DNA from 3 places in the Rhizobium sp. RAF56 genome. Region 1 is predicted to be linked to each of the others. Evidence: riboswitches for the same ligand, from Rfam matches in the RefSeq annotation. Region 1 holds a riboswitch; each other region holds the start of a gene.
The links. Region 1 has a riboswitch for cobalamin ahead of AB4048_RS07600 (aromatic ring-hydroxylating oxygenase subunit alpha). Riboswitches for the same ligand answer to the same signal wherever they lie in the genome.
Positions count from the first base shown of each region.

Region 2: linked by a shared signal. The riboswitch ahead of bluB (5,6-dimethylbenzimidazole synthase) and the one ahead of AB4048_RS07600 (aromatic ring-hydroxylating oxygenase subunit alpha) in region 1 are both predicted to bind cobalamin.
Region 3: linked by a shared signal. The riboswitch ahead of cobU (bifunctional adenosylcobinamide kinase/adenosylcobinamide-phosphate guanylyltransferase) and the one ahead of AB4048_RS07600 (aromatic ring-hydroxylating oxygenase subunit alpha) in region 1 are both predicted to bind cobalamin.

Region 1 is NZ_JBFRDU010000007.1:25,749-35,462, forward strand. It holds gene AB4048_RS07570 (acyl-CoA dehydrogenase) at 1-203, opposite strand, end outside; gene AB4048_RS07575 (transporter) at 428-1,426, shown strand; gene AB4048_RS07580 (BA14K family protein) at 1,491-2,051, opposite strand; gene AB4048_RS07585 (glycoside hydrolase family 25 protein) at 2,210-3,214, shown strand; gene AB4048_RS07590 (helix-turn-helix domain-containing protein) at 3,297-3,599, shown strand; gene AB4048_RS07595 (2Fe-2S iron-sulfur cluster-binding protein) at 3,608-4,687, opposite strand; gene AB4048_RS07600 (aromatic ring-hydroxylating oxygenase subunit alpha) at 4,696-5,940, opposite strand; cobalamin riboswitch at 6,038-6,237, opposite strand; gene AB4048_RS07605 (DUF6656 family protein) at 6,547-7,158, shown strand; gene AB4048_RS07610 (L-threonylcarbamoyladenylate synthase) at 7,253-8,227, shown strand; gene AB4048_RS07615 (ArsR/SmtB family transcription factor) at 8,356-8,718, shown strand; gene AB4048_RS07620 (SRPBCC family protein) at 8,715-9,134, shown strand; gene AB4048_RS07625 (glutathione S-transferase family protein) at 9,170-9,714, shown strand, end outside.
Region 2 is NZ_JBFRDU010000001.1:30,657-40,370, forward strand. It holds gene AB4048_RS00145 (TadG family pilus assembly protein) at 1-816, opposite strand, end outside; gene AB4048_RS00150 (TadE/TadG family type IV pilus assembly protein) at 816-1,238, opposite strand; partial or broken gene AB4048_RS00155 (GFA family protein) at 1,516-1,940, shown strand; gene AB4048_RS00160 (DUF1003 domain-containing protein) at 1,952-2,482, opposite strand; gene AB4048_RS00165 (LTA synthase family protein) at 2,672-4,504, opposite strand; gene AB4048_RS00170 (NAD+ synthase) at 4,792-6,471, shown strand; gene AB4048_RS00175 (NYN domain-containing protein) at 6,546-7,265, shown strand; cobalamin riboswitch at 7,323-7,532, shown strand; gene bluB (5,6-dimethylbenzimidazole synthase) at 7,575-8,258, shown strand; gene AB4048_RS00185 (DUF2865 domain-containing protein) at 8,260-9,396, opposite strand; gene AB4048_RS00190 (NADP-dependent malic enzyme) at 9,509-9,714, opposite strand, start outside.
Region 3 is NZ_JBFRDU010000024.1:24,560-34,273, reverse strand. It holds gene AB4048_RS19650 (cobyric acid synthase) at 1-1,429, shown strand, start outside; gene AB4048_RS19645 (chloride channel protein) at 1,447-3,237, opposite strand; cobalamin riboswitch at 3,413-3,563, shown strand; gene cobU (bifunctional adenosylcobinamide kinase/adenosylcobinamide-phosphate guanylyltransferase) at 3,961-4,485, shown strand; gene cobW (cobalamin biosynthesis protein CobW) at 4,491-5,540, shown strand; gene cobN (cobaltochelatase subunit CobN) at 5,658-9,425, shown strand; gene AB4048_RS19625 (dimethylsulfonioproprionate lyase family protein) at 9,422-9,714, shown strand, end outside.

The DNA.
Region 1 (9,714 bases):
CCATTTTCGAGACGCGCGCCCTGCCGGTCGCCGACTTCAGCGACCGGCGCCACCTCCTCGGTGGCGAAGCGGCCGGCCTCGGACAGGATGGCGTCGACGAGATCCTCGCTAAGGTCGCCCAAGACCCCCTGCCCGATCGCCTCTCCCATCCCCGCGACGTGCTTGAGAGTGAACGCGATTTCGTCAACCGGCGCCTTGTACATCGTGCAGTTCCTCCGCATTGCTCTCGCCCAGCTCCCTAAAGCGCGAGACGATTTTTGAGGGATAATTATTTGATTTTTACGTAAACGTCAATTTCTTCATCGGTGATTTCGACGACCGACGAAGGGCCAGACCAGGTAAATATGTCGCATCCCCGCATCATCCTGTAACGCAACTGTCATAGTTTACGACTATGGCAACTCTCTTGCCTACTGGACGAACGACCATGAACCAGGTGTCTGCCGCCGCCACAATACCGGGCTTCGTCTGGGCGTATCGTTTTCGCCCGGGCGCGAACAAGCCTGAGCCGCTTTCGCCCACCGATCGGGCGGAACTTGCCCGTGACGACGGCTTCATCTGGTTGCATCTCAACCTCGTGGACGCCCGCGTCGCGGCTTTTCTCGAGGCTTTTCCCGGTCTCACCGACGAGGCGCGCGGCGCGCTCATCACCCATGATACGCATGCGACCATCACCGTCGACGAGAACATGGTATTCGGGACGCTGGTCGACTGCCAGCGCGAATTCGATCGCGACACGATGGACCTCGGCTGGCTGCATTTCGCCATCAGCGACCGCATCATCATTACCACCTGGCTGCAGCCGCTGCGCAGCGTCGACCGCGCGCGCGGGGCGGTCGAGAAAAACTGTTCGAAGATCGAAACCCCGCTCGATATCTTCGAATTGCTGGTAATCGAATTCCAGCGCACGCTGATTTCGCTGGTCATCGAGATGACGGAGGAGATGAACCTCATCGAGGACTTCGTCTACGACAACGCGCCGCGCGACGAGCGGCGGCGCTTGCCGCCCGTGCGCCGCACGATCGTGCGCGTGCACCGGCATCTTCGCACGCTGCTGTCGTTGATGCGCCGGGCTGCCGCATCCGAGGAAGAGGAGATGCCGTTCGGCTTCGAGGAAGTGGCAAGCCGGCTGACCGGCCGCCTCGAATCGGTCGACCACGACATCTACGCCCTGCAGGAGCGTGCGAGGCTGCTGCACGAGGAAATCGATTCCAAGCTTTCCTCGCAGATCAACCGTCACCTTTACCTGCTGTCGATCATGACCGCCTTCCTGCTGCCGCCGACGCTTGTCACCGGCTTTTTCGGCATGAATACCTCAGGCCTGCCCTTTGCAAGCGGCAGCACCGGCACCGGCTATGCGATCGCGCTAATCATCTTGTCGGTCGCCGCCGCCTGGTGGCTGCTGAGGCGCGTAGACATCCTCTGAGGCCCAAACGTAAATCGCCCGCCGGACGGCGGGCGAAAGGATTAGGTCATCCCTCGTACGCTGATCAATAATAGGGCGACAGGCACTCACGGCGCGGGCCGTAGTTCGGCTGGAAGGTGTTGTCGTAGCCGCGATAGGACCGGTAGCGGCTGGCGCACCACTCGTAGTGTCGCGGGTTGATTCCGGCTTGGGCGGGTGCCGCGTAGTAGCGTGGCTGGCTGGCAATTGCGCCGCCGATCAGGGCGCCGGCACCGAAGGCGGCCAGCGGATACCAATAGTTGTCATAGTAGCGATAGCCGCTGCGATAGTAGGGGTAGCCGCGATAGCCGCGGTAGTATCCGCCGCCGCCGTAGTAGCCGCCGCCGCCGCCGTAGTAGCCGCCGCGACCGTAGTATCCGCCGCCACGATAGTAACCTCCGCCATAGCCGCCGCGATAGTAGCCGCCGCCGCCATAGCCGCGCCACTGGACCTGCTGGAGATCGGGCTGAACGTTCGAAGAGGTCACTTGGCGCTCGGCGACAGTCGGCGCGCTCGGCATCTGCATCGCCTGGGAGGTCGCGACATCTGCGAACGCGACTGTGACCGAAATGCCGATCGTCGCGATCTTCATGCTGAGCTTCCGCATTTATGCCTCCATTCCCTGACTTATCTTGTGTTACAAAAAATGACCGCCCCAGCAGCGGAAAGTTCCTGAGAGGGAAACGCTGCCGGCAGCAAAGCCTTAGACGTTTTAGAGGGTCTCACCTTAACGGGATATTAACCACACCTACCGATGATCGGTCCATGAAGGGATATTGCCGGGTTCGCGCTCTGACATGCTTCCTCCTCCTGACCCTGGCGCTGCCGGGCCTGGCGAAGCGGGTTTCGGCCGGCGAAAGTCCTCCCTGGAACAATCCTGAAAACGCCCTCATCGTCGACGCCTACGAACTCAACGCCGTCGATTGGGATGAGATGCTGACCGACAAGCGGATCGCGGGCTTCATCTCGAAAGCCTCCGACGGGCTGCCCGAAAGCTTCTCCTGCACCGGCGACCACGCCGGCGACACATACGCCCACTGCAAGACCATGTGGCGCAAATACGCGGTCAGCCGCGAACTCTTCCAGACGCGCCGCCTGGTCGCCAAATCCAAGGGGCTCCTATGGGGCGCCTATCACATGGCAAGGCCCGGCAATCCGGTCGACCAGGCAAACCACTTCCTCGACTATGCCAAGCCTTCCCCCGACGAATTGATGGTGATCGACATCGACGGTCTCGATACCAAGCAATTCATGTCGCTGGACGACGCCCAGATCTTCGTCGGCCATATCAAGACGCGCACCGGCCGCTATCCGATCCTCTACACCAACCATACGGTGGCACAGTACATCGCCGACCACCGCGACAACTACAAGGTCCTCTCGCGCCTGCCGCTCTGGTATGCCCGCTACCGCCCCGAAATGGTCGGTACGTTCCCGATGGGCAATTGGGAACGCTATCACCTGTGGCAGTTCTCCTCCGGCACCAATTGTTCCGAACGCGATTGCCCCTATCGCGTGCCGGGCACGCTTGACGACATCGACGTCGACATCGCCATGATGACGAAAGCAGAACTCGCCAAGGTCTGGCCGCAGGGAGCACTCGTTCCGGCGAAACCGGAACCCGAACCGGAACCGATCCTGATCGCGAAAGGCGGCATCTGCACCTCGCCGCAATCGCCCTCGCCGATCAACCTGTCACCAATCCTGACCGCTTCGATTACGCCTCGAGCGCCCGCCGTGATCGACGAACTTAACTATCAGAATTTTTAGACTCGTTCCGAGCGAAACTCCCAGCTGCGTTATTTCACGAACGGGAAGAGTTGTTGCCGGACTAAAAGAAGGCAATCCTAAGATGGCTGATCATGACATCGCGGATGGCATTCTCGATGGCCTGAAGGAAGCCCTCGCCTGGAAGAAGGGCGAACTGGCGCTTGAGACCGTGCACATCGACCCCATGCCCGCTTCGAGAATCAAGGAGATCCGCAAGCGGTATGCGAAATCGACAAAGGAATTCGAAAGGCGCTTCGGTATTCCCGCGTCAACGATGAACAACTGGGAGCAAGGTCGCCGCAAGCCCGACCCGGCCGCCCGCCTCTTGCTCAAGGTCATCGAAGAGACGCCGGAAGCCGTGGAGAAGGCAGCGCGAGCGGCTTGATCGGCGCCTCACGCCTCGATCTGCACGTCGGTTTTCGGGCGCGAGCAGCAGGCGAGCACGTAGCCCTCGTCGATTTCGTCATCGAGAATGCCGCCGTTGTGGGCCATCTCGACCTCGCCGGAGAGCTTCATCACCCGGCATGTGCCGCACAGGCCCGATTCGCAGGCAGCGCCGATGCGCACGCCGGCGCCGCGCGCCGCCTGCAGGATGGTCTGGCCGGGGGCGCAGCTGACGTCCTTGCCGGCCATGGTGAAGCGGATCGAGGTGCGGACTTCGCCTTCCTCGCCTTCGACGGGCGCCGGGGCGAGATCCAGCGAGGCGGGGCGAAAGCTTTCCTGATGGTAGCGGGCCATGTCGAACCCGGCGGCCTCCAGTGTCGTGCGGACGAAATCCATGAAGACGTCGGGGCCGCAGCAGAACACCGTGCGGTCGAGGAAATCATGCGCCAGAAGGCCGATCTTGGCTTTGTCGATCCGGCCTTTCAATCCCGACCACAGTTCCGTGCCGCCGCATTGCTCGACGATGAAGCCGAGGTTGAGGTTGGGCATGAAGCGCGCGAGATATTCGAGTTCGGAGCGAAAGATGATCTCCGAGGGACCACGCGAACAGTTGATGAAGGTGATGTCGGACAGCGGCGCGACGTCGGCCATGTAGCGCGTCATCGACATCATCGGGGTGATGCCGGAGCCCGCCGAGATGAAGAGATATTTCTCGCCGGGATGGCGTATATGGGTGAAGTCGCCAAGCGGCCCGAGCGCGCGGATGCGCACGCCCGGCTTCAGCTTTTCGAACATCCAGCGCGTGCCGACGCTGTCCTTCTGCGCCTTGACCGTCACGGCGATTGAAAACGGCCGCGACGGCGTGGACGACAGCGTGTAGGTGCGCATCACGGGTTCCGGCCCCACGGGCAGCTCCAGCGTGACGAACTGGCCTGGCAGATAGCGAAACCAGTTGTCCTTGTCTGAGCGGAACGTGAAGGTCATCACGTCGGGCGCCTCGGGCGTGGCTGACAGGCATTCGAGGAGCTGATGCCGGTCGCTCCAGGGCTGCATCTGGTCCAGATGCTGGTGGCGGGGCGCAATCGTCATATTGATGCTCATGCGACCACCGAAAGCTTTGCCTGCTCGCCCTGCAGGCGATTGACCATGAAGTTCGAGTACCATTCGACGAACTGCATGACGCCGCCCTCGTGCAGTTCGGAATAGGGACCGGGCTCGTAGGCCGGCGAGCGGATACCGAAGGCGTTTTCCTCGACGATGCGGCGGTCCTGATCGTTGGTTTCGGTCCAGACGTGGGTCAGTTCCTCGAGATCGTAGTCGACGCCCTCGACCGCATCCTTGTGCACCAGCCATTTGGTCGTGACCGCCGTCTCCTCGGCGCTGATCGGCAGCACGCGGAAGGAGATCGCGTGATCGCCGAGCATGTGGTTCCAGGTGGAGGGGTAGTGGAAAAGCAGCATCGTGCCGATGTTGTCGATGGTCACGTCGGACGACAGCGGCCGCCTCACGGCGTTGCGGCCCGACATCGTGTAGCTCTCGACGCCCTCGATCAGCGGCATGCGCGCCGTGCGGTACTGGCCGTCGGCGGAAAGCTGGAACGTGCTCGGCAGGCCGGCTGCCTCGCAACGGTCCCAGTGCGAGACGATCACCGGATCGCTCATTGCCCCCTGCACGCCGCTGACGGTCGGAGCTTCCGGGAAGGTGCGGCAGAGTTCAGGGTGATTGGCGCTGCAGTGGTAGCATTCGCGATTGTTTTCCCAGACGAGCTTCCAGTTGCCCTTCTCGATGATCGTGCTCTGGAAGGCGATCTTCGCCTCCCCCAGGCGATGTGGCGCGATGTAGGGCGTGATGGCGTCGCGAACCGGTGCGAAATCTGGCGCGGTCTTGGCCAGACAGATGAAAATGTAACCGCCGACGCTCTCGCAATGCACCGGCTTCAGGCCGAACTGGCTCTTGTCGAAATCCTCGGCCATCTGGCGCGCGAAAAGCAGAGACCCGTCGAGTTCGTAGGTCCACTGGTGGTAGGGGCAGACGAGCTTTGCCGAAGAGCCGCGCTCGGTGTTGCAGACACGTGAACCGCGGTGACGGCAACTGTTGTGGAAGGCGCGGATGACGTTGTCGCGGCCACGCACGATAACGACGGGATAGTCGCCGATCTGGACGGTGAAGTAGTTGCCGGCGCGCGGAACTTCGCAGTCATGGCCGATGAACAGCCAGTCGCGATAGTAGATCATCTCCATGTCGAGCTTGAAATAGTCGGGCGACGTGTAGAAAGCCTGCTCCAGGCTGAACCCTTCGCGACGGTTCTTCAATTGCCGCAAAACGTTGGTGCGGATGTCCATTTTTCAGCTATCCTCGCATAGTGGGCGGCACGACGGAGGATAGGAGCCGCCGGTCACGGACCGACACCCTTTTGCCTCCAGCCGCCCGCCGCGGCCAGTTCGAAATCGTCTCAAGGCTGGTTTCCGGGCTCTGGAGCGGTTCGATCCTCGAACCCCATGACGCCTTCCCAAGCTTGCGCCCAGTGGCTGTATTGCCATGACCTCTCCACCACCGTTGCGGGGGCAGCGCCGGATTTCGACCGACTTCCCAATTATCCGCCGTCCCTATCCAGCGGCACCTCAGGATGAAGGAATATAATCATCGTGCCGTGTCGCGCCTTGTTCACAAAGCGACATCGGCATCCGCATTGACGACGGCGGCCAAATCAAGGCGAATTATTCTCTATCCAATTGATATCGTGCATTTTTATCACCAGGCAGATATGTAGAAGCTATTACCCTCGTCGGCCCCCTGGCGCGTATGTCCGTCGCTATCCCCTATACGACATACATGCGAGCGAGGCGCCTATCGCCGCTTATGGCCGGCGTCCTAACTGCGTTGGCGCAATTAAGCGCCCATTAAGCATGACGCCTTAGTCTCCGAGGCCGATCCCGGAGCGAGCGTCCATGGCAAAACTCAGATACTACGACGCGACCACGCGCTACGTGCCGCAGACATCGCCGACCACTACCGATCACAGCGAGTTTCTGCGCACCGGCCGTATCAGCCGCGCGAAAACCGGCATCGTCACGAATAGCCGCCGTTATCTCAGCTACGAGGACGTGGCCGAGCAGACCGCCGAGCGCCTGCAGGCGGCCGGCGAGCGCACCCACGACAAGCTCAACAGCTTTCACAAATCCATCCAGTTTCCGAAGCTTGTCTTTCACCGCACGCTCGCCGAGACCCCGCACCTCGGCTATTGCCACGTCACGGCGTCCCGCACGCGGTTCGCCCGCTACGAAAATGTCAGCTGGGCATTCTACATCGCCAATTTCTTCGCTGAGATCGGCGAAGAAGGCGACGCCTTCGTCAAGATCGACCCTTGCTACAAGCGGATGTATTTCGCCATCGCCGTTCGCTCCGATCACGATGCGACGGAGAAGAAGCTGACGATCAACCGCAATGTGCGCGGCAACGGCGTGCTCTTCCGCACCCACGACCCGCAGGTCGCGATCCGCAACGTGCTTTTGCTCGGCGCTCGCAGCGAGCAGCTTCGCGACATCATCCGCCAGCTTTGACGGACTTGCTGGGCAGCCCCGCGCCGCCGCGCATTGATCCTGTGCCGCGAAAAGCCTAAGGAAGCGCCGAAGCAAGGACAAAACCGGTCAGGCAATGGCACTACGGATCGACATCAGACAGGACGCCGAAGGCGCAATCCGGCAAGCCGTCGACGTGCTTGCCTCGGCCGAGCCCGTGGCGCTGCCGACGGAGACCGTCTACGGCCTTGCCGCCGACGCGACGGCCGCCGCCGCCATCACCCGCATCTACGAGGCCAAGGGCCGGCCGCGCTTCAACCCTCTGATCTGCCATATGAGCGATCTCGCCATGGCGGAGCGCTACGCCGTTTTCGATCCTGTGTCGCGGCGGCTTGCGGAAGCCTTCTGGCCGGGACCGCTGACGCTCGTGCTGCCGCTGAGGCCCGGGAGCGACATTCATCCGCTCGCAACGGCCGGTCTCGATACCGTCGGCATTCGCGTACCGAAGGGTTTCGCCGGCGATCTCATCCGCGCCTTCGGACGGCCGCTTGCGGCTCCGAGTGCCAACACGTCAGGCAAGATCAGCGCCACCGACGCCGATCATGTGGAAGCGGATCTCGGAAACCGGATCAGGCTGATCCTGGACGCCGGTCCTTCGGATGTCGGCGTGGAATCGACCATCGTCAAGGTCGAGAACGGCGAAATGCGACTGCTGCGCCCCGGCGGGCTTGCGGCCGCCGATATCGAGCGCGTGGCCGGCCAGCGCCTGAAGCGCAAGCGCGCGGCATCCGCCGCGATCGAGGCGCCAGGCATGCTGGCCTCCCATTATGCGCCCGGTGCCTCCGTTCGGCTCGACGCGACGGATGTTGCCGCCGGCGAGGCGCTTATCCGTTTTGGACAGCACCCGGTTGCCGGCGAAAAAGAGGCCGCGATCGTGCTTAACCTCAGCCCCGGCGGCGATCTCTCGGAGGCTGCCGCAAATCTCTTTGCCTTCATGAAGCGCGCGGATGCGAGCGGCGCCGCCAGCATCGCCTTTACCACCATCCCCGACGAGGGGCTCGGCGAGGCCATCAACGATCGCTTGCGCCGCGCCGCGGCACCGCGCTCGTAACCTTTCCATATCGACTGAAATTCCCGTTTCGAGGACGCCATGGGCGCGTCTCGATCGGGGCTTGACGCCCGCGCGATTGAGGACTAGAGAATATAAAACGAAATGGTTAAATATCTGAGGCTCCCTGCATGTCGCCAGCCCTTGAAAGCTTAGGTGAGCAGCAGCTGGACGCGGTGTTTCATGCGCTTTCGGATCCGACACGGCGCAGGATCATGGCGCGGCTGGCGGACGGCGAGGCAACGGTCTCCGAGTTGGCGGAACCGTTTTCGATGTCGTTGCCTGCCGTCTCCAAGCACCTCGTCGTGCTGGAACGGGCGGGGCTGATGCGCCGACGGATCGACGGGCGCACGCATTTCTGTTCGCTGCAGCCCGAGACGCTCAGGGACGCCTCGGCATGGATCGCCTTCTACCAGCAGTTCTGGAAAGAGCGGTTGGGACGTCTTGCCGAATTTCTTGCCGATGACAAGGGCAAGCCGGAGGAGAAAGCATGATACAGCTGAGGCTTAGCGAGATCTTCGATGCGCCGGTCGAGCGCGTTTTTGCCGCCTGGTGCGACGCGCGCCAATTGAGCCAGTGGTTCGCGCCGGGCGAGATGACCACCCCGCAGGCAAGCATCGATCCCCGCCCCGGCGGCCTCTATCGCATCGTCATGCAGCGCAGCGACGGTACGCAGTTCGTCGTCAATGGCGAATATCGCGAGGTCGTGACCAACGAGCGGCTGCGCTTCAGCTGGCAGCATGCGGGCGAGCGCCCGACGGAAGTGCTCATCGTGTTCCGGCCGCTCGACGAGCGCCGCACCGAGCTGACGCTGATCCACAGCGACTTCGACAGCGAGAATGCCCGCGAAGCCCATAACAAGGGCTGGACCGGAGGCCTCGCCAAGCTGCGCCGCTACCTCGAAGTTTAATGATCCCTTGTCAGGTTCCATCAGGAGGAAAGAGCATGAAACTCTATTACAATCCGATGTCCAGCTACTCCCAGAAGGCGATGATCGCCTTCAACGAGAAGGGGATCGAATACGAGCCCGAACTCGTCGACCTGATGTCGCCCGAGGCGCGGGAGGCCTACGAGAAGATCCATCCGCTCGGCAAGGTGCCCCTCTTCAAACCCAGCGACGACTGGAGCGTTCCGGAATCGACCACCATCATCGAATATCTCGACGACAAATTCCCGGACACCCCACGGATGATCCCCGCCGGCGGCGGGGATGCCGCCCGGCAGGTGCGGCTCATGGACCGCATGGCGGATCTCTACCTCAACGACCCGACGCGCGAACTCATGTTCCAGAAGCACGGCTTCAAGCCCGAGAACGAAAACGAGGCGCAGCGTGCCAACCGCTACATTCAAGGCATGTACGAACACTTCGACAAGCGGCTGGCAAACCAGGAATGGGTCTGCGGCACGTTCTCGATGGCCGATTGCGCAACCATCCCGCCGCTCTTCTATGCACAGATGATCGCCCCCTTCAGCGATCGCCCGAACCTTCA
Region 2 (9,714 bases), on a different contig from region 1:
CTGAAGGGTCTTCAGCGCGGCTTTTGCAGTGCCGGAAAGATTTGCCGACTTGGCGACGCTGTTCATGAACTGGCTGAAGGAAATCTGCGTGTCGAGCACATCGGAGTAGGTGAGCGCGGTCAGATTGAGATCGGTGGCAAGCGTGTCGATAACCGACAGGAGATTGACATCGGCGGATACCAGTGCGTCGTAATCCATGGCTTTCAGCGAGATCGTGGTGCCGAGGAGGCTGCCGAGAAGCCCGTTCAAAACGCCGCCGTTGAGGCTCGCCAGGCGCGAGCCGATGGAGAACGCGGCGATCTTTTGCGTCGATGCAGTGCCGACGGCAGCAAGCGTCGGAGCCGTCGAGATGGGTGATGCAAAGTACACTCTCCCCATCTGCTGGATTGCAACTTTCACCGCGTCATAAGGCTGCGCCCCAGCAACGAAACGCTTAGCCACGTCGGTTGCGGGATCGGCAACATAGGTGCCGGGAGTAATCGTTGCTATCCCGTCAAATTTGTTCGCCTCGGCGACTGCCAGTTGCACCAGATTTGCCTTCGAAACACCGCTAGTATCGGTCTGAATGATGAAATTCAGGCCGTTCTGCTGGAAGTTCACGCGGAGGTTCGCCTCGGCGTTCTTGGCGTCGGAGGCGGCGACCATCGCCGCAAGATCTGCGTCCTGCTGGAGCCTGCGCTGCTGCAGCGTCAGCATGCCGTAGTCGACACCAAGGCTGAGCGAATAGAGGACGAGCGGCGCGCCGACAGCGGCGGCGATGGCGATATTGCCGGCGCGACAGCCTTGCAGGCGGAAAAATTCGGTTGCCTTGAACATCAGATGCCCCCCATCCGAATGGTCGCGAAGCGTCTGATGACTTCATCGGGCAGGGCGTAGCTGAAGAGGTTCCAGATCGGCAGGTTGGAGGCGTCGTATGCGAGTGAAACGGTGAACTGATTGCTGTTTGCCGGGTCTTGCGTCACCGCGACAACCAGATTCTTGCGGTTCACAAAGCCGTCTCCGATCGTCGACCGGTCGATATAGGTCTTGACGAATTTTTCGCGCTCTGCATTGGAGACGCCCGCCACGGCGGTGCGGGCCGCATCGGCCGCGAGCTGTTGTATCGAGTGTGCCGCGGCGAGATAAATACCGTAGGCAATCAGGGTCATTAGGGTCAGAATAAAAATAGGCGCAATGATTGCAAATTCGACGGCTGAGGATCCGTCACGGGCTGAGGCCAGCTCCCGCGCTTTTCGCATTGATAGTCTCCACAAATATCGCTATAAAATATCGTCTTAGGAGTGTATTTTTGTTGATATGCAATAATAACAAGAATTGTTTGAAAGAGTTTAAGGCAAGAGACTATTTATTGCCTTTTACTGAGCTGTTTTGCAAATCGTTTTAGCAATAGTCGTGAACGATGTATTCGGTGTGCCGGAAAGAATGGTTAGAATCAGGTCAGCTATTCTAAATTCGCGGATATGATGTATTGCTAATATACTCAGCTGGCAAAAATGCATTATAAACGGAAAAACCATGACGGAAGAACATTCAGGCTCCTGCCTTTGTACGCGGTCCGCTTTCGGACACGTGGAGAGCTGCGCGAGGTGGTGGGCTGCCACTGCACGCAATGCCGCAAGCAGACGGGCCTCTACGTTGCCGCGACGAACGTGGCGCTCGACCGCATCGTCATCGAGGGCGAGGAAGCGATCACCTGGTTCAGTGCGAGTTCCTTCGCGCGCCGAGGCTTCTGCGGCACTTGCGGCTCGCTGCTCTTCTGGCAGGCGAACGAGGGCCAGGAGATCTCCATCATGGCCGGCGCCTTCGATAAGCCGACCGACCTCAAGCTCGCCTACCATATCTTCTGTGCCGACAAGGGAGATTTCTACGAAATCACCGATGGCCTGCCGCAATACCGGCAGGGACGGCCGGGGCTTGCCACGGCGGGATCAACGGATTGAATATCCGGCAGTCAACCCTTGGCGGTCAACGCCTGGGATAGCCGCGCGACGTCCTCGCGCAGCGCGGCAAGTTCGGCCAGCACCTTCACATCGATCTTTTGATGCAGCGACAGCACTTCGAGTTCGGCCTTCAGGTTGACCTCATAGTCCTTTGCGGCCTCGAAGCGGTCGCGCTCGGTCTGCCGGTTCTGCGACATCATGATGATCGGCGCCTGGATCGCGGCCAGCATCGAGAGAATGAGATTGAGGAAGATGAAGGGGTAAGGGTCGAAGGCGCGGGTTACGAGGACGATCGTGTTGACGACGCACCAGAATGCCAGGAAGACCAGGAAGGTGACGATAAACGCCCAGGACCCGCCGACGCGGGCGATATTGTCGGCCAGCCGTTCGCCGAGGCTCGCTCTCGCGGAGAAAGCCGCATTCACATCCGTGGATATGACCTTGCGTTCGTGGGCCTTCGCCAGCACGCGCTTTTCGATCTCGCCGAGTTCGTCGGCGGACTTGTCGAAATGCATGTGAATAAAGTTCGGCAGGGTGGACATGGGAGACTCCGGATATCTTGGCTAGAGCAGGTCTGCTTTTCTTTGACCGCAGATCCGCTCTATCTTTTTGTTTTCACGCAATTCCGGACGGAAAACCGTTTCACACTTTTCCTGGAACTGCTCAGGGCGCGGCGGCCGCAAGTATCCGAAGCTTCTCATGAATTGCAACGGCAAAGCCGTCACCGGTCGTCAGGTGCTCTGCCCGGTCAACCAGGCATGCGACGGGAAGAAGCGCCCAAGCCCATATTGATGGCCGAACATCATGTCGTATTGCAGGTAGCGATAGTCCCGTATCAGCGGATCGAGTTGCCTGTCGTCGCGGCCCCAGTCGGGAAATGTCTGGCTGTCGCGCGTTGCGAGCTGGTAACGGTCGACGATGTTGTATTTCTTCTGCACGCGGCCAAGGAAGCCCGTATAGAAGGGATGCTCGAAGCCGGCGGTCTTCAAGAGGTTATAGGGCAAGAGCGCCGGGCTGATGGTGCCGATATCCTTGCGAACGCCTTTCTTGCTCGACCAGATGACGAGCGGCGTTTCGTGCTCGCGCTTCATGACGTCCAGCGACGCCTTTCGGGTCGCTACCTGCTCGGGCATATAGCCGGTATCGGGATAGACGGTGCCGAGCGGCGGCAGATGATCGCCCCAGAGCACGATGATGGTCTCGCGATTGCGCTTGGACGCCCAGTCCATCAGCATCTTCAGGCTTTCGTCCGCTTCGCGCACGCCCTGGGCATAGGTGGCAAGGGTCTCGCGGTCGGCGTCCGGCAGATTGCCTTCCACGGCAACGGTGTTTTGGGCGTAGCGGTGCGCTTCGTAGGGGCCGTGTCCTTGCAAGGTGACCCCGAAGAAGAAGAAGGGCCGATCCATGGCGTCGCCCTCCCGCATGATCTCCTTCATCATCGAATCGTCGGAGGCGAACAAGCCGCGCTTGTCCATGGCGGGTAGGGTTTCCTCGGTGCGGAATTCCTCGAAGCCGAAATCCTTGTAGACCTCGTTGCGGTTCCAGAACCAGCCCTCGAAGGGATGAATCGCGCGTGCCGCATAGCCTTCGCCGCGGAAGAAGGTGGCGAGCGACGGTACCTGATGGCGCACATATTGCTGATAGGGAATGCTGCCATAGGGCAGGAAGGCGTTGGAGAAGCCGGTCAGCGCCTCGAACTCGACATTGGCCGTCATGCCGCCGAATTCCGGCGAGAACACGTGGCCGGATTGCGCGGCGCGGATGTTCGGCAGCGGATCGGGGGAAAGCCTGATGTTGGAAAGCCTCGTCGGATCCCAGAAAGACTCGCTCATCAGCATGATGACGTCGGGCTTTTCACGCGGGCCGGCAAGGTAGGAGTAGTTGCGGGCAGGGATCGCGTCGAGCGCATCGTGATTGTAGCCCGCCGGCGCCTTGAGGTGCGCCATCGGCAGGTTCAGCGAAAAGGCGATGATGAAGCCGTTATAGCTGTAGTTTTCCTTCTGATCCCAAACGATCGGGATAATGCGGAGCTTCTCGCGCAGCCAGGAATACTGCTGAGCATCCATCTGCGAGACGAAGACGGCGAAAAGCGGCAGGCAGATCGACAGGCGCAGAGTTCGCGCCCGGCGCGAGAGCCGGCCGGCATGGCTCCAGCCGTAGCGCCAGAGATAGACGAGGCCGGCGATGGCGACAAGCAGCCCGGCGACGATGGCAACGGCCGTCAACGGGCGCTCGCGGACCATCACCGGCATGAGTTCGACGATCTGGCGGGCAAACAGGATGTCGGAGGGATAGAGCGGATCGGAAAGATAGTGCTGCTTTTCGTTCGACACCAAGGCCGGAATGACCACGAGCGGCGCCACGACGAGGACGGAGAGATGCGCCCGGCCGAAGATGCCGTCCAGCCCCAGGATGACAAGGAGGAGCAGGCCGATGGTGGTGAGCCCGGGCTTGATCGGCGAGGTGAGATATTCGGGAATATCCGCCAAGGAGCCGCGGCTGATCCACTCGACGACCACCACGGTCGCAAATGCGATCGCAAGCGTCAGGCAAAGGCTCAGCAATTGGCGGGAGAATGCCGATCGCGGCGATACAACCCCACCGGGCGCCGCAACAAATAGCCGATCGATGGAAGTCGAGCGCGATGACGGAGTCGCCAAGATTTTCTCCGGATTTCTTACAAAGTTCACCTTACTGTCACACCACTGTCATGAATGCTGGATGAACCGCAAGGCGCCAGATGGCCATTCAGTTGTTTTCGAATGTGAAAAAAACACGTGCAGACGGTGACTTCGGCGGATGGCGCCGCGGAGTGGTTGCGGAAGAACGCCGTCGTCGCTAAATCTATGGCATGACAGAACAAAGCGTCCTCACTGACACTCTTCGCATTGCCGTTGCCCAGCTCAATCCGACGGTTGGCGACATCGCCCGCAACCTTGCGAAAGCGCGGGAAGCCCGCGCCGATGCGGCGCGTCAGGGTGCTCATCTGCTTCTGTTGACGGAACTTTTCATTTCCGGCTATCCGCCGGAAGACCTGGTGCTGAAGCCTGCCTTTCTGAAGGCCTGCCTCAAGGCCGTCGAGGATTTCGCAGCCGATACGGCCGATGGCGGCCCAGGCGTGGTCGTCGGTTTCCCGCGGCTAGGTGCGGTTGGGCCGCACAATTCCGTGGCACTGCTCGATGGCGGCAGGATCGTCGCCCTGCGCGACAAGGTGGATCTTCCGAACTACGGCGAGTTCGACGAGAAACGCGTATTCGTCGAGGGCTCGATTTCTGGCCCCTATAATTTCCGAGGCGTACGGCTCGGGATTCCGATCTGCGAGGAGATCTGGAACGACTTGGACGTCTGCGAGACGCTGGCGGAAGCGGGGGCCGAAATTCTTCTGGTGCCGAACGGTTCGCCCTACTATCGGGGCAAGCTGGACGTCCGCCATCAGGTGGTGTTGAAGCAGGTGATTGAAAGCGGCTTGCCGCTGCTGTTCGCCAACCAGGTGGGCGGCCAGGACGAGCTTGTGTTCGATGGTGCGAGTTTCGCCTTCAACGCCGACAGGACGCTTGCCTTCCAGATGAGCCAGTTCGAGCAGACGCTATACGTCTCCACATGGAAGCGTCGCGCCGGTGGCTGGCGATGCGAAGAAGGCCCTTCCTCCAAGGTTCCCGAAGGCGAGGAGGCAGACTATCGCGCCTGCCTTCTCGGGTTCCGCGACTACGTCAACAAGAACGGCTTCAAGACGGTCGTCCTCGGCCTTTCCGGCGGCATCGATTCCGCCATTTGCGCGGCGATCGCCGTCGATGCGCTTGGCGAGGAGCGTGTGCGGGCCGTCATGTTGCCCTATCGGTACACCTCGGAGGACTCGCTGAAGGATGCCGCGGATTGCGCCAGAGCGCTTGGCTGCCGCTACGATATCGTGCCGATCGAGGAGCCGGTCACCGGCTTCGTGTCGGCGCTCGCGGAGCTTTTCGAAGGCACCGAAAGCGGCATCACCGAGGAAAACCTGCAAAGCCGCGCGCGTGGCACAATCCTGATGGCGATCTCCAACAAGTTCGGCTCGATGGTGGTCACGACAGGCAACAAGTCGGAAATGTCGGTCGGCTATGCGACGCTCTACGGCGATATGAACGGCGGTTTCAACCCGATCAAGGACCTGTACAAGATGCAGGTCTACGCGTTGTCGCGCTGGCGCAACGCGCATGTGCCGCCGGATGCGCTCGGGCCTTCGGGCGAAGTCATCCCCGCCAACATCATCGAGAAGGCACCATCCGCGGAGCTTCGGCCGAACCAGACGGACCAGGATTCGCTGCCTCCCTATCCGATGCTCGACGACATCCTGGAATGCCTGGTGGAAAAGGAGATGGCGGTCGAAGAGATCGTCGGCCGCGGTCATGATGTCGCAACCGTCCACCGCATAGAGCATCTGCTCTATCTCGCCGAATACAAGCGACGGCAATCCGCCCCCGGCGTGAAGATCACCAAGAAGAACTTCGGGCGCGACCGACGCTATCCGATCACCAATCGATTCCGGGATCGTTAACCGCAATGATTGAAGTGGCTTCGCCTTTGCACCATTTTGTTGTTTCCTAGGGTGGATACCATGGAGGCACAAACGTGGAGAAAGCGACGCGGAGGGTTGGCGTTTTCGTCGATGCGGAGAATTTACCGGCACGGACGGCTGCTCGGATTTTCGAGGTTGCATCTTTCTACGGCCAGATCGTCGACCGGCGCGTCTATGGCGATTTCGCGCGTGAGATGTTGCGGCCCTGGGCGGAGATGGTACCCCACCACGCTCTCAGCCTTCAGACTGCTCAAGCGTCGATATCCGGCAAGAACAGCAGCGACATCCTGCTCGCCGTAGACGCTACGGAACTGCTGGGCAAGGAAGACTTCGACGTTTTCTGCATCGCCAGCACCGATAGCGATTTCTCGCATTTGGCTAGCCGGATACGAATGCGCGGTCGCAAAGCGATTGGCCTCGGTGGACCAAAGGCGACCGAAAAGTTCAGGGTCGCTTTTGATGCGTTCTACGAACTGGAGATCCAGGCCGCCCCCGCGCAGCCGAATTCGCCGAACGTCGTTGCGCTGAAGCAGACCGCTGACGTCAGGCCTTATATAGTGCAGGCGTTCAATTCTCTGGGGCACAAGCCGCACGAATGGCTGGATGTGTCGCTGCTCGGTCACGTAATAAAGAAACTGTATCCGACGTTCAGTGCGAAGGACTTTGGCCACTCAAAGTTCGGTACGGTTTTAAAGAACGCCACCTTCCTCGAAGTCCAGATGAATGGGCAAACCATGCAAATCAGGATCAAGCGGCAACGCGAGACGGGATGAATAACTCTGCGCCGTGACCGCCTCACGCGCGCGCGTTGACAGGCTGCCGTTTGATCGCGCATAGCTTGAACGTCAGGTGCCCGCGCAAGCGGGAGAATCGGGAAGCCGGCGAATTTCCGGCGCGTGCCCAACGCTGTGAGGCGGATGTCTGCTGTGCGGAAGGATTTTGTCATTCTTTCCGTAGGATGCCACTGGTCTTTAAACCGGGAAGGCAACGGCAGGCAGGCGAAGCCAAGCCAGAAGACCGGCCTGACATGATAGACCGCACCGCGCGGACGGCGGCAGGTTGGCATTGTTGAGGAGCAAACGATGCGACCGAATTCGAAGGACGATCTCGTCCGCGTGCAAGCCTTTTCCTTAGCCGAACGCGCTGCCGTCTACCGCGCCATCGAGACGCGACGCGATGTCCGCGATCAGTTTCTTGCCGATCCGCTGCCGGATGCGCTGATTAGCCGGCTACTGAGTGCCGCCCACAGCGCGCCGTCGGTTGGCTTCATGCAGCCTTGGAATTTCGTGCTGGTGCGCGATCCGGCGGTTCGCCAAGCGGCCTGGGAGGCATTTTCCCGCGCCAACCAGGAAGCGGCCGAAATGTTCGAGGGCGAGCGGCGCGATACCTATCGGTCGTTGAAGCTCGAGGGCATCCGAAAGGCGCCGCTCAGCATCTGCGTCACCTGCGATCCGGATCGCTCCGGCAAGGTCGTGCTCGGCCGCACGCACAATCCGCGCATGGATGCCTATTCGACGGTCTGTGCCGTGCAAAACCTCTGGCTTGCGGCGCGCGCCGAAGGCGTCGGCGTCGGCTGGGTGAGCATCTTTCATGATGCTGACATAAGGGCCTTGCTCGGTATCCCCAAGCGGATCGAGATCGTCGCCTGGCTCTGCCTCGGCTATGTGGACGAGCTTTATCGCGAACCTGAACTGGCGGTGAAGGGCTGGCGGCAACGGCTTCCGCTCGAAGAACTGATCTTCAACGAGCGCTGGGGAGGCGACTAACCTATTGTTGCGGCTGTGGGCCGGGTACTGCCGGGTGGAGGTCGATCGCGCCCAGATCGCTTCCGAGAAACTGCGGCCCGACCCTGCGTACCTTGTTCGAGGGATCATAGGGTCGCTCTGGCGCCGGCACGGCTGGCGTAGTGCTCGCGGACGCTGCGGGCGGCTTCGGCTTGGCAGTTTCGATGGTGATGATCGAGCTGGGCGACGTGCCGGTATCCGGTGCGCTTGCTGCCTTGTCGCGCCGCATTTCCTCGTAGTAGGCGGGTAGATTGCAGCTGCAGGCGGATTTCTCGCCGGGCTTGCGCTTGCGATAGGCGAATGCGTAGGGCATGGCGCTGTAGCGAAGTCCGTTCGCCGCCGAGACCATATCCGACGACTCCTGGCCGGGCAGATAGCGGTAAAAGAGCTCAGTCGAAACGTCGGGGCACATGCGGGCACAGGTGTTTGCATCAGCCTGAAAGTTGAGCGGCGTCGCATTGGCCGTCATCGGAAAGAAGCCGCCGTCGCAGGTGCGCACGCAGACGGTCTGCATGCCCGCGCCGCCGGCGTATGGTGAGATAGCGGGGGCGACCGTCTCCTCTTCGCCCATCGGCGGATAGAAGGTGTCGGTGCGCATCGCCTGCTGTTCGGGCGTCGTCAGCGGTTCTTCGCGGTTGCCGACAATCTCGGTGTCATCGTCGACAGGCGCGTCGCAGCCGTTCTCGCGCAGGGCGGCTTGCAATTGGCTGCGCTCTGCCCCTTCCTCACTGGTCTCGGCCTGCCGTGCCAGAAGATAGCGGAGGTTTTCCTGCATGCGGGCGAGCGAACTCTGCAGCTGATCACAGACAGCCGCATCCTCCGGGCCGATGAGTGTTGTGCTTCCCTGATTGTGACAGCCGCGATCGTTGAGTTCGTTCTCGATCATGCCGATCGCGCTGTTCTGATCGCCTGTTGCATCCGACGTTCGCCGGGCCTCGCGGCCGGTACTGATCGTTTCGCTCACATTGGCGAGCCGGCCGCGCAGGTCATCACAGACAGAGTTGGATTGTGCGGCGGCGGCCGTCGCCAAGGCCAATGAGGCCAGCAGAATGAAGGAAAAGCCTCGACCGCGTTCCACGTCCCGCCCTCGTCCGCAACGTCTCGCCGCATGCGCGGCCATGGCATGCTGGATGTATAACCCATAGCCACTTAACAAGATGCTGAAATTGGAACCCGGATAGGTCGGTGAGGCATCACGCCGCGGGCGACGGCAACCGGTGTTGGCGGCTGGATCAAATAGGTTGCGATGCCTCGACGACTGCCAATGCGGCCATGTTGACCACGCCGCGCGAAGTCACGGACGGCGAGAGAATATGGGCAGGCATTGCCGCGCCTAGAAGGATCGGTCCTACATGCAGGCAGTCCATCATCGTCTTCACGACGCCAAGGGTGATGTTGGCGGCATCGAGGTTCGGGAAAACCAGGAGATTTGCCTCGT
Region 3 (9,714 bases), on a different contig from region 1:
CACCGGCTCCGATGTCGGAAAGACGGTATTGGTCGCCGCTCTCTGCCGGCTTGCCGCAAACAGAGGATTGCGGGTCCGCCCGTTCAAGCCGCAGAACATGTCGAACAACGCGGCCGTCGCAGACGACGGCGGCGAGATCGGCCGGGCCCAGTGGCTGCAGTCGCTGGCTGCCCGCGTGCCCTCCAGCGTCCACATGAACCCCGTGCTCCTGAAGCCGCAGACCGACACCGGCAGCCAGATCGTCGTGCAGGGAAAGGTCTGGGGCCAGGCGAAGGGCCGCGACTATCAAAAGCTCAAGCCGCAATTGCTGGGCGCCGTGCTGGAGAGTTTCGCGACCGTCAGGGCCGGAACCGATCTCGTCATCGTCGAGGGCGCCGGTTCCCCGGCCGAGATCAATCTGCGCCCGGGCGATATCGCCAATATGGGCTTTGCCACGCGCGCCAACGTTCCGGTGGTCCTCGTCGGTGACATCGACCGCGGCGGCGTCATCGCCTCGCTGGTCGGCACGCATGCGATCCTCGACGAGGGGGATCGGGCCATGATCCAGGGCTACCTCATCAACAAGTTCCGCGGCGACGTCTCGCTCTTCGACGACGGCATCAAGGCGATTGGAGGCTTCACGGGCTGGCCCTGCTTCGGTGTCGTGCCCTGGCTGAAGGCGGCGGGCCGTTTGCCAGCCGAGGATTCGGTCGTCCTTGAGCGACTGACGCGCGGTTCCGCCGGCGCGCTGAAGGTGGCGGTGCCCGTTCTGCCGCGTATCGCCAATTTCGACGATCTCGACCCGCTCAGCGCCGAGCCTGATGTCGACCTCGTTTTCGTGCGCCCCGGCGAGGCCCTGCCGTCCGATGCGGCGCTGATCGTGCTGCCCGGATCGAAATCGACGATCGGCGACCTCCACGATTTCAAGCGCCAGGGCTGGGATCGCGATCTTTCGGCTCATGTGCGCCGAGGCGGTCGCGTCATCGGCATCTGCGGCGGCTATCAGATGCTGGGCCGCAAGGTCTGTGATCCCCATGGCTTGGAGGGACTGGAGACGGAGACAGAGGGTCTCTCACTCCTCGACGTCGAGACGGAGATGGCGCCGGAAAAGACCGTCCGCAACAGCCACGCCCGCTCCACGGAGTACGACGCTCCGCTCGTGGGCTACGAAATCCATCTCGGGATTACCCGGGGAGCCGATTGCGCCAGGCCCTCCGCCATCATCGACGGCCGGGCCGACGGCGCGATCTCGCCCGATGGCCGTGTCATGGGCACCTACCTGCACGGGCTTTTCGCCAGCGACGCTTTCCGCGCGAAATTGCTTCAAAGTTTCGGCGTGAGCGGCGACAGTACGAATTACCGGCAAAGCGTGGATGCCGCCCTCGACGACATCGCGGCGGAACTGGACGCGGTCCTGGACAAGGAATGGCTGAAGCGTCTGCTGGGGTAGCTTTGCCGCCGGCGACGTCAAATCTCTCCTGAAACCTCACGCCGGCGGCGGTCGAGTTCTTCGCTGTAGCGCCGCAAGGTGTGGCTTTCGCTAAGCTGGCCGATCACCTTGCGCTCGATCAGGTTGTTGACGACGGCGAGGGCTTCGCTTTCGGTCTTGTCAAAGATTGCCGCCGCCTGCTTGGCATTCATCAGCGGCTGCAGGAAATCGTTGCGGTAGCGAACGAAATCCGCCACCCCCCGGCCTTCCTCGACCGTGTCGACGGGGCTGGCATAGATGTCCGCCACGAGCACGATACCGGCATACTTGTCTCCCTCTTCGACGATGATGACGCGCTGCGTCGACCCAATCGGGAAATCGCGCTGGAATTCCTCCATGCTGATGCCCGCCCTTGCGGTGCGGATATCGGGGCGCATCATCCGTTCGACGGTGAGGTTGCGTATCCAGCCGACGTCGTGGGCGCTGCGGATGCTCTCGCCGCGCAGATGGAAACGCCACGTGGCGAAGGAGTAGCCGAACGTCGTGCGCACGACCAGCGAGGAGGTGATGACGGCGGCGAGCACCAACGCGGTGATCGGAAAGTCGCCGGTAATCTCCAGCGCAAGAAAGGTCATCGTCAGCGGCCCGCCGATGACGGCGACCGCGAGCGAGCTCATGCCGACGACGGCATAGATCACCGGCGTCAGCGTCGCGTGGTCGAAATAGGGAGCCGAATAGGCGAAAAGCTTGCCGAGCAGCGCGCCCATGAACAGCGAGGCGAAGAACAGGCCGCCCCTGAAGCCGGACCCGATGGAGATCGCCGAGGCAAACGATTTCAAAAGCAGCAGGCCGATCAATGCCGGAATGGCGACTTCCGTCGATAGGTTGAGATGCAGTGCGCCGTGACCGGCCGACAACACCTGCGGCGAAATCATCGCCAGCAGGCCGACCACGATGCCGCCGATCGCGGGACGAAGCGGCGGCGCGATGGAACTCTTGCGCGCCATCTCCTCGATGAAGGACACCCCCTGCATGAGAAGGATGCCGACGCCGGCGCAGAAAGCGCCGAGCAGAAGGGCCGGAATATAGTCCGCGGGAACGATGCTGCCGAAATCGCCGACGTCGATGACGAATTCGTCGCCGGCGAAAAGGCGGGCGACGAGGGTGGAAATCAGTGCTGAAACGACCACCGGGGTCAGGCTGACGATGGTGTACGTGCCGATGATGAGCTCGAACGCGTAGAAGGCACCGGTCAGCGGCGCGTTGAAGGCGGCGGCGATCGCGCCCGCCGCTCCGCAGCCGACGATGGTTCTGAGGTCGGCGCGGCGAAGCTGCAGCTTGTATCCCAGCTTCGAGGCAATGCCGGCGGCCAGCTGCGTATAGCCGGCCTCAAGGCCGACGGAGGCGCCGAAACCGTTGGAGACAAGGTTCTGGACCGCAACGACGATGCTGTCGGTGAGCGACAGGCGCCCGCCATGCAGCGCGTTCGCTTCGATGGGGTCGACCATCGGTTTCTTGCGGGTGCGGGCAAGGATGAAGAGCATGATCCCGAGGAGCACGCCGCCGACGATCGGGGCGGTGAGAAGCAGCAGGTTGTTGTCGATCGCGGCGGAGCTCAGCCGGTCGGCCTCGTCGATGCCGAAGATCAACGCGTGCATGCGCCGCGAGATGAGGCTCATTACAGTCACCGCCAGGCCGGACGTGACGCCAACGAAGGCGCCGGCAATGACGAGGCCAAGCTCGCTGCGGCGCATCAGCGCCCTTAGACGGCCAAGATCGAATAGGGTTGTGAGAGCGCCGAAGCGGCGGCGCTGGAATTTCTGCAGCATGGGAAGAACGATGTCGCGCTGGTGTCCGAGGGTTAGGACGGTATATGTCGTTAACGTCAAATAATTGCGGCAAAATACTGACTCATGCTGGATTTATTGCAGCCGGCTTCGTCAACGGAACAGGCTGTGTCGCGTCCTTGGGCCTTCGTTGACTTGGCGAAAGCGAAAGCCTAATCATGACCGCCTTACGGATGGTTCCTGGGCGGCGGCCTGCCGCACGGGATCAAAAGGGAATGCGGCGGGACGGACCCAAACCGGGCGTCCTCATCGCAGCCGACCCCGCGACTGTAGAGCGGTCAGGGTCCTATCGTCCGGTTTGCTGCGGCTCCTGGCCGACTGTCCGCATGAGGTGGGCGGGCGAGGGGTTCAAGGAAGCCGGAAAAGCCACTGGCGTGGCATCATGATCTACCGGGGTTGGACGCCTCTATTTCTACGAATCGTCCGCCTTTTCATGATGATCGAGCCGGGAAGGCGAGAAGGATCCGCAGGCGTCGCGATCAGGGCGACCGGTTTCCGGTTCGCCTCGATCGCAGCGCCGCACCCGCGAGCCAGGAGACCTGCCATGCGTGCCGGGCGAAGAGCCCACCAAAGGAACGGAAGTTCCGCTGCCAGCACGGAGGTTGTCATGGCACTTCAGGCTTCTCGGGGCATCGACGCCGGCTTTTATGCTGCCGCCATCCCCTGTGGGATCGAGCTGCCCGCGCCGGCAATGGGCGGGCGCTGATGGTGGAGATTTCTTCTCGTTCGGCCTTTATTCTCGGCGGCGCCCGTTCGGGCAAATCGCGCTTTGCCGAACAGTTGGTCGCAGCCTCCGGCCTCGATCGCCACTATGTCGCGACGGGGCGTGCCTGGGACGACGAGATGGGCGCGCGCATTGCCAGCCACCAGGTGAATCGCGGCGATCTTTGGACGACGCATGAGGAGCCTCTCGATCTCGTTCGCCGGCTTGCCGCGATCGATCTGGGGAGCCGTGCGATCCTTGTCGATTGCCTGACCCTATGGGTTACCAATCTCATGATGGAGGGTCGGGATCTCGCCTCCGAATTCGCCGCCCTTGCCGATTATCTGCCAAGCGCGCGAGCGCTGATCGTCCTTGTTTCCAACGAGGTCGGTCTTGGCATCGTGCCGGAAAACCGCATGGCGCGCGAATTCCGCGACCATGCCGGACGGCTGCATCAAATGGTCGCCGCGGCGGCATTCGAAGTCTATTTCGTGGCAGCGGGACTGCCGCTCAAAATGAAGGGTTGAATTGCATGAACCAGGAAAAGATCCCCGCAACCGTCATCACCGGCTTTCTGGGCGCCGGCAAGACGACGATGATCCGCAACCTGTTGCAGAACGCGGGCGGCAAGAAGATCGCGCTCATCATCAACGAGTTCGGCGATCTCGGCGTCGATGGCGACGTCTTGAAGGGATGCGGCGCGGAGGCCTGCACCGAGGACGATATCATCGAGCTGACCAACGGCTGCATCTGCTGCACGGTCGCCGACGACTTCATCCCCACCATGACGAAGCTCCTGGAGCGCGAACGCCGCCCCGATCATATTATCATCGAGACCTCGGGCCTCGCTTTGCCGCAGCCGCTGGTCGCGGCCTTCAACTGGCCGGATATCCGCAGCGAAGTGACGGTGGACGGCGTTGTGACCGTGGTCGATAGCGCTGCCGTCGCCGCCGGCCGTTTCGCCGATGACCATGATGCCGTCCATGCCCGCCGCAAGGAGGACGAAGCGCTCGATCACGAAAGCCCGATCGAGGAGCTGTTCGAGGATCAGCTGACCTGCGCCGATCTGATCGTGCTCAACAAAACCGATCTGCTCGACCGGGCGGGCATTGCCAGCGTTCGCGCCGAGGTCGCCTCGCGCACGCATCGCAAGCCGACGATGATCGAAGCGAGGAACGGCGAGGTGTCCGCCGCGATACTGCTCGGCCTCGGCGTGGGCACCGAGGGCGACATCGCCAACCGCAAATCCCACCACGAATTGGAGCACGAGGACGGTGCCCCGCACGACCACGACGAATTCGACAGCTTCGTCGTCGATCTCGGCCCGATCGCCGAGCCGGTGACCTTCATCGAACGGCTGAAAACCGTCATCGGCCAGCACGACGTGCTGCGGTTGAAGGGCTTCGTCGATGTGCCTGGAAAGACCATGCGCCTGCAGGTCCAGGCGGTCGGCAGCCGCATCGACCATTATTTCGACCGCGCCTGGGTGCCGGGCGAGGAGCGCGCCAGCCGGCTGGTGGTGATCGGGCTGCATGACATGGACGAGGCAGTCGTGCGCGGGGCGATCGAGGCGCTGGTCTGACATGGCGCCCAGCGGTCGCGGCCAGCCCCCTCTGTCACTTCGTGACATCTCCCCCGCAAGGGGGGAGGTCGGGAGTTCGCGGCTCGCTAAGACCCGGCAGGACAAAGTGGTGTCATCATGCATCTCCTCCTAGCCCAGCAAGGAACGATCGCTGACGGCGATGAGGCGATCGATCTCGGCCAGTCGCCGGGGGACATCCTGTTCCTCTCGGCCGCCGACACCGAGCTTGCGGCCGTTGCCGCGGCTTACGGGCAGGGCGACGAGCGGCATTCGCTGCGGCTAGCGAGCCTGATGAGCCTCAAGCACCCGATGTCGGTCGATACCTACATCGAGCGCACCGCGCGCCATGCGAAGCTGATCATCGTCCGCGCGCTCGGCGGCGCCAGCTATTTCAACTATGCACTGGAAGCGCTGCACGCTGTCGCCGCTCGTCAGGGAGCGCTGATCGCGGCACTACCGGGCGATTCCAAGCCGGATCCCGGGCTGACCCCGTTTTCCAACGTTGCGCTCGACGATCTCAACGCGCTCTGGTCCTATCTGATCGAGGGCGGGGATGCGAATGCGCGGTCATTTCTCGCCTATGCCTCGGCGATGCTCTCCGGTGCTGAAAAGCCGGAACCGGCGGCGCCGTTGATGAAGGCCGGCATCTGGTGGCCGGGAAGGGGCGTGATCGGGCTTGACCAATGGCGGCAGGTTGCCGGCGGCGCCGCAGGGCCGATCGTCGCTATCAGCTTCTACCGCGCCCTCGTCCAGAGCGGCGAGACCAAGCCGGTCGAAGCCCTGATCGATGCATTGACGGCCGAGGGCATTCGGGCGCTGCCGGTTTTTGCCTACAGCCTCAAGGACCCCGTATCGAAGGGCATTCTCGAAAGCGTCTTTTCCGAGCTGAAGCCCGACGTCGTCGTCAACACCACCGGCTTTGCGGTCTCCGCGCCCGGTGCGAACCGCGAGCCCACGGTTCTGGAAATGAACGACGCCGTGGTGTTGCAGGCGATCTTCTCGGCCTCCTCGCGTGAGGCTTGGGAGGCGTCGTCGCAAGGGCTCTCGGCGCGCGATCTGGGCATGAACGTGGCGCTGCCGGAGGTCGATGGACGCGTGCTTGCCCGCGCCGTCTCCTTTAAGGTCGCTGCCCGCTACGACAGCAAAGTCGAGGCCAATATCGTCGCCAGCGTCCCGGCTAAGGACAGGATGCGCTACACCGCGCGGCTTGCGGCGAACTGGGCGCACCTGCGCCGGACAACGCCCCGCGACCGCCGCGTCGCGCTCATCATGGCGAACTATCCCAACCGCGACGGCCGGCTCGGCAACGGCGTCGGGCTGGACACGCCGGCGGGTACCATCGAGGTGCTCGGTGCGATGCTTTCGGCTGGCTATCCCGTTGCCGATGTGCCGGTTGACGGCGATGCGTTGATGCGGCATCTGGCGGAAGGCCCGACGAACTCCGGGCGCGACGGCAAGCTGGTGCGCGAGGTACTTTCCCTCAACCGATACAAAAGCTTCTTTGCATCTCTTCCCATTCAGATTCAGGACGAAATCACCGCGCGTTGGGGCGCGCCGGAGGCCGATCCGTATTTTCTGAGCGAGGGGTTCGCGCTGCCGCTCTGCCGTTTCGGTGGCGTGCTGGTCGGTATCCAGCCGGCGCGCGGCTACAACATCGATCCGAAGGAAAGCTATCATTCGCCGGATTTGGTGCCGCCGCACGGCTATCTCGCCTTCTATGCCTTCCTGCGCGAAGAGTTTGACGCTCATGCCGTCATCCACATGGGAAAGCACGGCAATCTCGAATGGCTACCGGGCAAGGCTCTGGCGCTATCCGAGACCTGCTATCCGGAGGCTATCCTCGGTCCGCTGCCGCATCTCTATCCCTTCATCGTCAACGATCCGGGCGAGGGCACGCAGGCCAAGCGCCGGACGAGCGCCGTCATCATCGACCACCTGACGCCGCCGCTGACCCGCGCCGAAAGCTATGGACCGCTGAAGGATCTGGAAGCGCTGGTCGACGAATATTACGAGGCTTCCGGCAGCGACCCGCGCCGCATTCGCCTGCTGCGCAAGCAAATTCTGCATCTTGTCGCCGACATCGGGCTCGACCAGGATGCCGGCATCGCCAAGGATGAAGGCGAGGACAGCGCGCTGAAGAAACTCGACGCCTATCTCTGCGACCTCAAGGAATTGCAGATCCGCGACGGCCTGCACATCTTCGGCGTTTCGCCTGAGGGGCGGTTGCTGACCGATCTGACCGTCGCGCTGGCACGCGTGCCGCGCGGCCTCGGCGAGGGCGGCGATATGAGCCTGCAGCGGGCGATCGCTGGCGATGCGGGATTGAAGGGCCTGGCGGGGGCTCACCCGCTGTTCGACCCCCTCGACTGCGACATGGCGGCGTCCTGGGACGGTTTGCGCCCGGAACCGCTGCAGGACGTCTCGAACGACCCGTGGCGCACCAACGGCGACACCGTCGAGCGTATCGAACTATTGGCGGCCAGGCTTGTGTCGGGCGAGACGGTCTGTCCAGACGACTGGACAAAGACCGGCGCCGTTCTTGCCGAGATCGAAAACCGTCTAAGGCCCTCGATCCACGCCTGCGGCCCGGCCGAGATCGAAGCGCTGTTGAGAGGTCTCGACGGCCGCTTCGTGCCGCCCGGCCCTTCCGGCGCGCCGACGCGGGGGCGGCCCGACGTTTTGCCGACGGGGCGCAATTTCTATTCCATCGACAGCCGCGCCGTGCCGACGCCTGCCGCTTACGAACTCGGCAAGAAATCCGCCGAATTGCTGGTCAGACGCTACGTCCAGGATCACGGCGAATGGCCGGTCTCTTTCGGGCTGACCGCCTGGGGCACCTCGAACATGCGCACCGGCGGCGACGATATCGCGCAAGGCTTGGCGCTGATCGGCGTCAAGCCGGTCTGGGACATGGCCTCGCGGCGCGTCACCGGTTACGAGATCATTCCGCAGGCGATGCTGAGACGGCCGCGCGTGGACGTGACGCTCCGCATTTCCGGCTTCTTCCGTGATGCCTTTCCCGAGCAAATCGCGCTTTTTGACAAGGCGATCCGGGCTGTTGGCGCGCTCGAAGAGGATGCGGCCGACAATCCGATCGCAGAGCGCATGCGCGGCGAGACGGCGCGGCTTACGGCAGCCGGTCTCGACGAGGCGACCGCGGCCAAGCGAGCCGGCTTCCGCGTATTCGGGTCCAAGCCCGGCGCCTATGGCGCCGGCCTGCAGGCATTGATCGACGAGAAGGGCTGGGAGCACCGCGCCGATCTGGCGGAAGCCTATCTCGTCTGGGGAAGCTACGCTTATGGCGCAGGCGACGAGGGCAGCGCAGAGCGTGGCGTCTTCGAGGAGCGCTTGCGCTCCATCCAGGCCGTGGTGCAGAACCAGGACAACCGAGAGCACGATCTCCTCGATAGCGACGACTATTACCAGTTCGAGGGCGGCATGGCGGCGGCGGCCGAAAAGCTCGGCGGCAGTCGGCCGGCGATCTACCACAACGACCATTCACGGCCGGAAAAGCCGGTGATCCGCTCGCTCGAGGAAGAGATCGGCCGTGTCGTTCGCGGCCGGGTCGTCAATCCGAAGTGGATCGCCGGCGTCATGCGCCACGGCTACAGGGGTGCTGCCGAAATCGCCGCCACCGTCGACTATCTCTTTGCGTTCGCTGCAACGACGGGTGCCGTGCGGAACCACCATTTCGAGGCGGTCTACCAGGCCTTCGTCGCGGACCACCTCGTGCGCGATTTCATGGCCGAGAAGAACCCGGCGGCATTGAACGAGATGAAGGCGCGCCTGCTCGAAGCAATCGATCGCGGGCTCTGGATCCCGCGCAGCAATTCGGCACAGTTCGACCTGCAGGCGACTGGCTCAGCCGAGGCGCTGCTTTCATGAGCGATCTGACACCCCTGCTGCACAGCTTCCGCGCTTATCTCGCCTCCCATGAGACCGAGGTGCTGGCGCGGTTCCTGAATGGTTTCGATTGGGAGATGCCCGAACGTCTGCTTGCGCCCCGCAGCCTGCCGGTCGTCAGTTATCTTGCGCCGGTGATCTCGGATAATCGCGAGACTATTCTGCTGCGCGCCCTCATGCATGCGGCGCCCTCACTTCACTGGGCGCAGACATATAACGCCGATGATTTCGGAAATGCCTTCCTTAAGCGCTATGGCTGGACCGAGCTGTT